DNA from 2 places in the Hydrogenophaga sp. YM1 genome. Region 1 is predicted to be linked to the other one. Evidence: riboswitches for the same ligand, from Rfam matches in the RefSeq annotation. Region 1 holds a riboswitch; the other holds the start of a gene.
What was found. Region 1 has a riboswitch for glycine ahead of gcvT (glycine cleavage system aminomethyltransferase GcvT). Riboswitches for the same ligand answer to the same signal wherever they lie in the genome.

Region 2: it holds a riboswitch for glycine, as region 1 does, so the genes downstream of both, JNX00_RS18915 (PBP1A family penicillin-binding protein) here and gcvT (glycine cleavage system aminomethyltransferase GcvT) in region 1, are expected to answer to the same signal.

What each region holds. Positions count from the first base shown of each region.
Region 1 covers NZ_CP070223.1:1,780,460-1,785,436, reverse strand. Annotated here, with positions in the region: gene JNX00_RS08530 (electron transfer flavoprotein-ubiquinone oxidoreductase) at 1-808, shown strand, start outside; gene JNX00_RS08525 (hypothetical protein) at 942-1,448, shown strand; glycine riboswitch at 1,518-1,614, shown strand; glycine riboswitch at 1,627-1,730, shown strand; gene gcvT (glycine cleavage system aminomethyltransferase GcvT) at 1,788-2,921, shown strand; gene gcvH (glycine cleavage system protein GcvH) at 2,941-3,318, shown strand; gene gcvP (aminomethyl-transferring glycine dehydrogenase) at 3,345-4,977, shown strand, end outside.
Region 2 covers NZ_CP070223.1:4,022,503-4,027,479, reverse strand. Annotated here, with positions in the region: gene rpoA (DNA-directed RNA polymerase subunit alpha) at 1-861, shown strand, start outside; gene rplQ (50S ribosomal protein L17) at 946-1,341, shown strand; tRNA gene JNX00_RS18920 (tRNA-Met) at 1,359-1,435, shown strand; glycine riboswitch at 1,640-1,735, shown strand; gene JNX00_RS18915 (PBP1A family penicillin-binding protein) at 1,792-4,059, shown strand; gene JNX00_RS18910 (nitric-oxide reductase large subunit) at 4,099-4,977, opposite strand, start outside.

The DNA of each region.
Region 1 (4,977 bases):
GCACCCGGCGATCAAGGCGCACATCGAAGGCGGCAAGCGCCTGGGCTACGGCGCGCGCGCCATCAACAACGGCACGCCGCAGGCCATGCCCAAGACGGTGTTCCCCGGCGGCGCGCTGGTGGGCTGCGACGCCGGCTACCTGAACGCCGCGCGCATCAAGGGCAGCCACGCGGCCATCAAGAGCGGCATGCTCTGTGCCGAGGCGGCCTTCGAGGCCGTGACGGCCGGCCGTTCGAGCGACGAGCTCTCGGCCTACCCCGCGGCCTTCGAGAAGAGCTGGCTGCACGAGGAGCTCTGGCAGACCCGCAACTTCAAGGCCTGGTTCAAGAAGGGCCCGACCATCGGCAAGCTGATGACGGGCATCGAGCAGTGGTTCCTGCCCAAGATCGGCGTGAGCGCGCCGCCCTGGACCCTGCACCGCGACAAGCCCGACCACGAGTACCTCAGGCCCGCGGACCAGATGCCCAAGATCGCCTACCCCAAGCCGGACGGCGTGCTCAGCTTCGACCGCCTCTCCAGCGTCTTCGTCTCCAACACCAACCACGAGGAGAACCAGCCCGCGCACCTGACGCTGAAGAACAGCACGGTGCCGGTGCAGGTGAACCTGGCGAAGTACGCGGGCCCGGAAAGCCGCTATTGCCCGGCCGGCGTGTACGAGTTCGTGAAGACCGATGCGGGCGAGGACCGCCTGCAGATCAACGCGCAGAACTGCGTGCACTGCAAGACCTGCGACATCAAGGACCCGACGCAGAACATCGTATGGGTGACGCCCGAAGGCGGCGGCGGGCCCAACTACGCGGGCATGTGAGGCGGGGACGTGTGACGTCCCTCACGCGATCGCCACGAAGCCGCCCCCGGGCGGCTTTTTCACGCCCGCGTGACACGCGAGCGTCATGTGCCCCGCCCAGAGTGCGGCGTCCACCGCCGCCTGCGCACCGCCCATGCTCATCAAGACCGACAAAGGCCGCACCGAATTGCTCCCGGGCCATCGCTCGCTGGGCCAGCGCGAGCGCGCCATCCTGCTGGTGGCCGATGGCCGCAAGTCCACCGATTCGCTCAACGCCCTCTTCCACGGCGAAGGCCGCGCCATGGTGGAGGCGCTGCTGGCCGACGGCTACCTGATCGACGAAGCCCCGGCCGCGCCGCCCGCGCGCCCGGTGCCGCCGCCACCGCGCGGCTCGGTGGACACCTTCAGCGGGCCGCGCTCGCTGGCCAGCGCGCGCATGTTCCTGTTCGATCTGTCCGACCGCATGTTCGCCGCGCGCGACCGCGCCCTGGCCGACCGCTTCCGCCAGGCGCTGCGCGAGGCGCGCGACGCCGCGAGCATGTTGGCCGTGGGCCAGGACATGCTCACCGAGATCGAGCGTGTCGCGGGCGCCGAGCGCGCCGCCTCGATCAGTGAGCGCCTGGCCAAGGTGCTGCCCGAGACCGCCCCGCAGGACGCCTGAGCGCGCCCTCGCGCCCCTGAGGACGCCGGGCGGCGTTGTCCGTGCGCGCCGGGTTCCCGGCTAGAATCCGCCGCATTGTCAGGAGAGCGTTCCCCCGGGGAACCGCCGAAGGCGCAGGGGCCGGACCAGGCCCCGAACGCTCAGGCAAAAGGACTGGCAAACGCCCGCCACCCGGCGGGCGATCCCCCCTGGAGAGAGGCCCCACCCGATGGGGTCCACCGAAGGAGCAAGCGTGGCATCGCCCGCGTGAATCTCTCAGGTAAAGCGGACAGTGGGGCAGCGCACGGATGAACCCGTGTCCCGCCCCGCGAGGGGCCTGCCCCCGCCAGAGAACCCGCCGTGTCCGCCGACGCTCCCACCGACCTCCTCAAGACTCCGCTGCACGCGCTGCACCTCGAACTGGGCGCGCGCCTGGTGCCCTTCGCGGGCTACAGCATGCCGGTGCAGTACCCGGCGGGCCTCATGGCCGAGCACCTGCACACGCGCGAAGCCGCCGGCCTGTTCGACGTCTCGCACATGGGCCAGCTGCGGCTCATCGGCCCCGACGCCGCCGCCGCCTTCGAAAGCCTGATGCCGGTGGACGTGATCGGCCTAGCGCCCGGCAAGCAGCGCTACGGCCTGCTGCTCAGCGACGAGGGCACTGTCATCGACGACCTGATGTTCGTGAACCGGGGCGACGACCTCTTCGTCATCGTCAACGGCGCCTGCAAGCACGGCGACCTCCAGCACATCGTCGAGCGCATCGGCGCGCGCTGCACCGTGGAGCCGCAGTTCGACCGCGGCCTGCTCGCGCTGCAGGGCCCGCGGGCCGTGACGGCCCTGCAGCGCCTGGTGCCCGGCGTGGAGAAGCTGGTCTTCATGACCGGCGGCGCCTTCAGCTGGCAGGGCAAGCCCCTGTTCGCCACGCGCAGCGGCTACACCGGCGAGGACGGCTTCGAGATCTCGCTGGCCGCGGCCGACACCGAGGCCTTCGCGCGTGCCCTGCTCGCGCAGCCCGAGGTGAAACCCGTCGGCCTGGGCGCGCGCAACTCGCTGCGCCTGGAAGCCGGCCTGTGCCTCTACGGCAACGACATCGACACCACCACCACGCCCGTGGAGGCCGCGCTCAACTGGGCCATGCAGAAGGTGCGCCGCACAGGCGGCGCGCGCGCGGGGGGCTTCCCCGGCGCCGAGCGCGTGCTCGCGCAGCTCGACGGCAGCGCGCCCCTGTCGCGTGTGCGCGTGGGCCTGCTCGCGCAGGAGCGGGTGCCGGTGCGCGAGCACACCGAACTGCAGAGCGAGGCCGGCGAGCGCCTCGGTGAAGTCACCAGCGGCCTGCTCGGCCCCAGCATCAACCAGCCCATCGCCATGGGCTACGTGCCGCCGGCCTTCGCGGCCGTGGGCACGCGCCTGAACGCGCTGGTGCGCGGCAAGGCCGTGCCCATGCAGGTGGCCTCCCTGCCTTTCGTTCCCAACCGTTACCACCGCGGCTGATCGCCGCAGGAGCACAACCATGACCGTCAAGTACACCCCCGACCACGAGTGGATCCAGCTCGAGGACCACGAAGCCGCCGTCGTCGGCATCACCCTGCACGCGCAGGACGCGCTGGGCGACGTGGTCTTCGTCGAGCTGCCCGAGGTGGGCCGCAGCTACGCCAAGGGCGAGGTCGCCGGCGTGGTCGAGTCGGTGAAGGCCGCGGCCGACGTCTACATGCCGCTGGACGGCGAGGTGACCGAGGTCAACGAAGCCCTGCGCGCCGACCCCTCGCTGGCCAACAGCGACCCCCTGGGCAAGGGCTGGTTCTTCAAGGTCCTGATCAAGGACATGGGCCAGTTCGATCCGCTCATGGACGAGCCGGCCTACCAGAAGTTCGTCAAGGACAACGCCTGACCTTTCCCCCGCCACCGAGGCCCGCCATGCTCATGCCCTCCGTCAAGCCCCTGGGTGAACTCGAAAACGTCAGCGAATTCGTCGCGCGCCACATCGGCATCGACGAAGCCGGCGAGCGCCACATGCTCTCGGTCATCGGCGAGGCCTCGCGCCGCGCGCTGATCGACAGCATCGTGCCGCGCCCGATCGCGCGCCGCCAGGGCATGCAACTGCCCGCGCCGCTGACCGAGGCCGCCGCGCTGGCCGAGCTCCAGGGCATCGCGCGCCAGAACAAGCTGCTCAAGAGCTTCATCGGCCAGGGCTACCACGGCACCCACACACCGGGCGTCATCCTGCGCAACATCCTGGAGAACCCCGCCTGGTACACGGCTTACACGCCCTACCAGGCCGAAATCTCGCAGGGCCGAATGGAGGCGCTGGTCAACTTCCAGACCATGGTCACCGACCTGACGGGCATGGACATCGCCAACGCCTCCATGCTCGACGAGGCCACGGCCGCAGCCGAGGCCATGACGCTGGCCAAGCGCTCCGTGAAGGCCAAGGGCCATGCCTTCGTGGTGTCGGGCGACACGCACCCGCAGACCATCGAGGTGATCCAGACGCGCGCGGCGCCGCTGGGCCTGGAGGTGCGCGTGGCCATGTCGGGCGAGGAATGGGACGCCATGCTGGCGGCCGACGACTACTTCGCGGCCTTCACGCAGTACCCGGCCTCCAGCGGCTGGCTGCACGACTGGACGGCGGACGCCGCCACCGTGCACGGCAAGAACGCCGCCTTCATCGTGGCCGCCGACCTGCTGGCCCTGACCCTGATCAAGCCGCCCGGCGAGATGGGCGCCGACATCGTGGTCGGCACCACGCAGCGCTTCGGCATGCCCATGGGCAATGGCGGCCCGCACGCCGCCTACATGGCCTGCCGCGACGGGTTCAAGCGCAGCCTGCCCGGCCGCCTGGTGGGCGTGAGCGTGGACACCCATGGCCAGCCGGCCTACCGCCTGGCCCTGCAAACGCGCGAGCAGCACATCCGCCGCGAGAAGGCCACCAGCAACATCTGCACGGCGCAGGTGCTGCCCGCGGTGATCGCCAGCATGTACGCCGTGTACCACGGCCCGCAGGGCTTGAAGCGCATCGCGCAGCGCGTGGCGGCGTACACGGCCATCCTGGCCAAGGGCCTGGCCCAACTGGGCTACACCGACACGCACCACGGCGACCAGGGTGTGTTCGACACCCTCGCCCTGCGCGTGGACCCGGCCCGGGCGAACGCGCTCATGGCGCGCGCCGTGGCCCACGGCGCCAACCTGCGCCAGGCCTGGGACGAGTACGTGATCGTCACGCTGGACGAAACCACCACACGCGAGGACATCGCCCTGCTGTGGACCATCTTCGCGAAGGACGGCCAGGCCCTGCCCTCGGTCGAGGCCTTCGAGAAAGGCCTGGAGCCGCTGATCCCCGACGGCCTGCGCCGCAGCAGCGGCTTCCTCACGCACCCGGTCTTCAACACCCACCACAGCGAGACCGGCATGCTGCGCTACATCCGCATGCTGTCGGACAAGGACCTCGCGCTGGACCGCAGCATGATCCCGCTGGGCTCGTGCACCATGAAGCTGAACGCCACCAGCGAGATGATCCCCATCACCTGGCCCGAGTTCGCGAACGTGCACC
Region 2 (4,977 bases), 2.2 Mb from region 1:
CGCGTGCTGCTGTCGTCCATGGTGGGCCATGCCCCCACCGAAGTGACCATCGCTGGCGTGGTGCACGAATACTCGTCCATCGACGGCGTTCAGGAAGACGTGGTCAACCTGCTGCTCAACCTCAAGGGCGTGGTGTTCAAGCTCCACAACCGCGACGAGGTGACCCTGAGTCTGCGCAAGGACGGTGAAGGGGTCGTGACGGCCGCCGACATCCAGACCCCGCACGACGTCGAGATCGTCAACCCCGACCACGTCATCGCCACGCTGTCGGCCGGTGCCAAACTGGACATGCAGATCAAGGTCGAGAAGGGCCGCGGCTACGTGCCCGGCACCCTGCGCCGCGGCGACGAAGCCGCCCGCTCGATCGGCCGCATCGTCCTCGACGCCTCCTTCTCGCCGGTCAAGCGCGTGAGCTACACGGTGGAAAGCGCCCGCGTCGAGCAGCGCACCGACCTCGACAAGCTCGTGCTCGAGATCGAGACCAACGGCTCCATTGGCCCCGAAGAGGCCGTGCGCGCCTCGGCCAAGATCCTCGTTGAACAGCTCGCCGTGTTCGCCCAGCTGGAAGGCGCCGACCTCTTCACCGAGGCCCCGCAACAGCGCAGCTCGCAGCAGTTCGATCCGATCCTGCTGCGTCCCGTGGACGAGCTCGAACTCACCGTGCGTTCGGCGAACTGCCTGAAGGCCGAGAACATCTATTACATCGGTGACCTGATTCAGCGCACCGAGAACGAGCTGCTCAAGACCCCGAACCTGGGCCGCAAGTCGCTCAACGAAATCAAGGAAGTGTTGGCCTCGCGTGGTCTCACGCTGGGCATGAAGCTCGAGAACTGGCCGCCCGCCGGCCTCGACAAGCACTGATCTCAACCCTGAGCCTTCGGGCCAGGCCATGACGAACCGCCGGTACCTGATACGGCCGGCGGCAAAAGACGGAAAGGAAACACCATGCGTCACGGACACGGACTTCGCAAACTCAACCGCACCAGCGAGCACCGCCTGGCGATGCTGCGCAACATGATGAACTCGCTGCTCACGCACGAGGCCATCAAGACCACGCTGCCCAAGGCCAAGGAACTGCGCCGGGTCGTCGAACCCATGATCACCCTGGCCAAGGAGCCGACGGTGGCGAACCGCCGCCTCGCCTTCAACCGCCTGCGCGACCGCGATGTGGTGGTCAAGCTCTTTGACGAACTCGGTCCGCGCTTCAAGGCCCGTCCCGGTGGCTACACCCGCATCCTGAAGATGGGTTTCCGCGTGGGCGACAACGCGCCCATGGCCCTGGTGGAGCTGGTGGACCGCGCCGAACCGGCCGCCGACGCCGGTGAAGCCGACAAAGCGTGATATAATTTTTGGCTTGACGCGGAGTGGAGCAGCCTGGTAGCTCGTTGGGCTCATAACCCAAAGGTCGCAAGTTCAAATCTTGCCTCCGCAACCAAACAAACCCAGTGCCAGCTGGTGAAGAAGGCCCTCAAATCGAGGGCCTTTTTTCTTTGTGGCGCCGCGAGTGTCCGCCGCGCGCGGCGTCGGCAGGCGAAGGCCCGGATGCCATAATCGCCGCACTGCGGGAGAGCGGGGCCTCGGGCCCCCGCCGAAGGCGCAAACTCCCATCATCGCTCAGGCACCAGGACCGCAGCCACCTATTTCGCCGACTGGAGAGTGGCCTTCGCACGGCCCACCGAAGGGGCAAGCCGCGTCAGCGGCTGAAACTCTCAGGTTCAAGGACAGAGGGAGAGGCGCAGCAGGTTCGTGTCGATGCGACGCGAACGCCTGCGACCACCTATTGGAGTCCTGGTGCCTTCCCCCATCCCGCACAACCCCACGTCCCGGGTCGCGTCGACGCGCTTTGCCATCGCTCTCATCCTGGGCCTGCTCGCCGGCCTCTCGCTGGGCGGGGCCTACGCGCTTCACCGCCTGTGGCTGGAGCTGCCGAGCGTGGCGGCGCTGACCGACTACCAGCCCAAGCTGCCGCTGCGCATCCACGCCAGGGACGGCCGCCTGTTGGCCGAGTACGGTGAGGAGCGCCGCGAGCTCGTGGCGATCGAGCAGATTCCCAAGCGCATGCGCGAGGCGCTGCTGGCCATCGAGGACGCGGGCTTCTACGCGCACCGCGGCGTGGACTTCTCCGGGCTGGCGCGCGCCGCCTGGAGCAACCTGTTCGCCGGCGGGCGCGCGCAGGGCGGCAGCACCATCACCATGCAAGTGGCCCGCATGTTCTTTCTTAGCCCCGAGAAGACCTACCGCCGCAAGATCATGGAGGTCTTGCTGGCCTACAAGCTCGAGTTGCACCACGACAAAGACACGCTGCTCGAGCTGTACATGAACCAGGTCTACCTGGGCGAGCGCGCCTATGGCTTTGCCGCCGCCGCCTCGGTGTACTTCGACAAGGCGCTGCATGAGCTCACGCTGGCCGAGGCCGCGATGCTGGCCGGCCTGCCCAAGGCACCGTCGGCCTACAACCCCGTGGTCAACCGCGAGCGCGCGGTCGTGCGGCAGCGCCACATCCTGTCGCGCCTGCTGGCGCTGGGCTGGATCGACCAGCCCGCGCACGACCAGGCCCTGGCCGAGCCCCTGGTCCTGCGGTCACCCGAACGCTTGGGTGGACTGTACGTGGGGCATGCCGTGGAGCAGGCCCGCCAGCGGGTGGTGGAGCGTTTCGGAGACGAGGCGTACACGCGCGGCCTGGACGTGGTCCTCAGCATCGACGCGGACCTGCAGCGCGAGGCCATGCGCGCGCTGCGCGGCGGTTTGCTGCGCGCCCAGCAGCGGCACGGCTACGCCGGACCGGAAGCCCGGCTGCCCCCGCCCTGGCGCTTCGACGGGCCGGGGCTGAGGCGCGCGCTGGCCCCGTACCCCGACAGCGGCGAGCTGCAGGCGGCCCTGGTGCGCGGGGTGTCGTCCGCGGGCCTGCAGGCCCACCTGCGCGACGGCAGCGCCATCGCGCTCGCGCATCGCGCCGGGCGGGGTCCGCGCATCGAGGCGGGTTCGGTGATCCGCGTGCGGCGCGATGGGGCGCAAGCCTGGCGCCTGGCCCAGTTGCCGCGGATGGAGGGCGCCCTGGTCTCCATCGACATGGACACCGGCCACATCCTGGCCCTGGCCGGTGGCTTCGACCCGCGCCTGGGCCAGTACGACCACGCCATGCAGGCCCTGCGCCAACCCGGCTCCACCTTCAAGCCATTTGTCTACTCCGCGGCGCTGGAGCGCGGCTACTTCCCCGGCACGCTGGTGGAAGACCGCCAGCGCGTGGTGACGCCGGCTGCCCCGGGGCGCCGCGCCTGGGCCCCCCGCAACTACGGCGACCGCTACGACGGCTTCCTGACCGCCCGCGACGCGCTGGCGCGTTCCCGCAACGTGGCCACGGTGAACCTCATGGAGGCGGCGGGCGCGGCGCACGTGCGCGATTTCGCGGCGCGCTTCGGTTTCGATCCGCAACACAACCCGGCGACCCTGCCGCTGGCCCTGGGCGCCGGCGCGGTCTCGCCGCTGGGGCTGGCGCAGGCCTACGCGGTGTTCGGCAGCGGCGGCGAATGGCGCCCCGCCGTGCTGATCACCCGCGTGAGCGAGCGTGGCGGCGCCGTGCTGTTCGACGCCGCCGACCGCGCGCCGGCGGTGCGCGCCGTCTCCGAGCGCAACGCCTACATCGTGGACAGCATGCTGCGCGACGTCGTGCAGCAGGGCACGGCGCGGCGCGCCCTGCGCCTGGACCGCCCCGACGTGGCGGGCAAGACCGGCACCTCCAACCAGGCCCGCGACGTGTGGTTCGCGGGCTATTCGTCGGGGGTGTCCACCGTGGTGTGGATGGGCTACGACCAGCCGCGCAGCCTGGGCCGGGCCACCGGGGCCACGCACGCGCTGCCTGTGTGGACCGAGTTCATGGCCCGCGCCGTGGCCGACCGCGCGCCGCGCCTGCGCGAGCGGCCCGGCGGCGTCGTGGTCCATGCTGGCGACTACGCCTATGCGGAGTACGTGAGCGACGTGTGTGTGCAGGACGACAACGGCCGGGTGGCGGGGCCGTTCGACTGCGCGCCGCAGGCGCCAGGCGAGGCGCCGCCGGGTTGAGGGTCCGCAGGCCGCCGCAGCGGCCCGCGAGCCCGTGCGTCAACCCCGCGCCTCGCTCAGGCGCTGCCCGGCCCGGGCCGGCGCGCCGCTGCGGTCCAGCAGGCCCAGCACCACCTGCAGCGCCAGCGCCACGGCGCCGCCGATGAACACCAGGTCGCCGAAGGTGCGCACCCAGCGCAGCGTCTGCAGCAGCGGCTGCTGCATGAAGGCCTCGCTGCGGGCGTACCACAGGCCCTCGCCCACGCTCGCCATGAACTGGATGAAGCCGATCGGCAGCAGGCTGGTGAAGATCATCAGCACCAGGCCCAGGTTCAGGCCCCAGAAGCCGGCCTTCATCAGCGGCTCGCTGAACACGGTGCGCGGTCGCAGATAGCGCAGCACCATCAGCGTGAAGCCCAGTGCCAGGAAACCATAGACGCCGAACAGGGCCGCGTGCGCGTGCACGGGCGTGGTGTTCAGGCCCTGGATGTAGTACAGCGAGATCGGCGGGTTGATCATGAAGCCGAAGACGCCCGCGCCCAGCATGTTCCAGAAGGCCACGGCGACGAAGCACAGCAGCGGCCACTTCAGGTCGTCCATCCACGGTGCGCGGGTCTTCAGGCGCCAGTTCTCGAAGGCCTCGTGTCCCAGCACGATCAGTGGCACCACCTCCAGCGCGCTGAACGAAGCCCCCACGGCCATGACCGGCGTCGTGGTGCCCGAGAAGTACAGGTGGTGGAAGGTGCCCGGGATGCCGCCCAGCAGGAACAGCGAGGCCGAGGCCAGGCTGGCCGTGGTGGCCATGCGGCGCGACACCAGCCCCATGCTGGAGAAGACGAAGGCCAGGGCCGTGGTGGCGAAGACCTCGAAGAAGCCCTCCACCCAGAGGTGCACCACCCACCAGCGCCAGTACTCCATCACCGACAGGCTGGTGCGCTC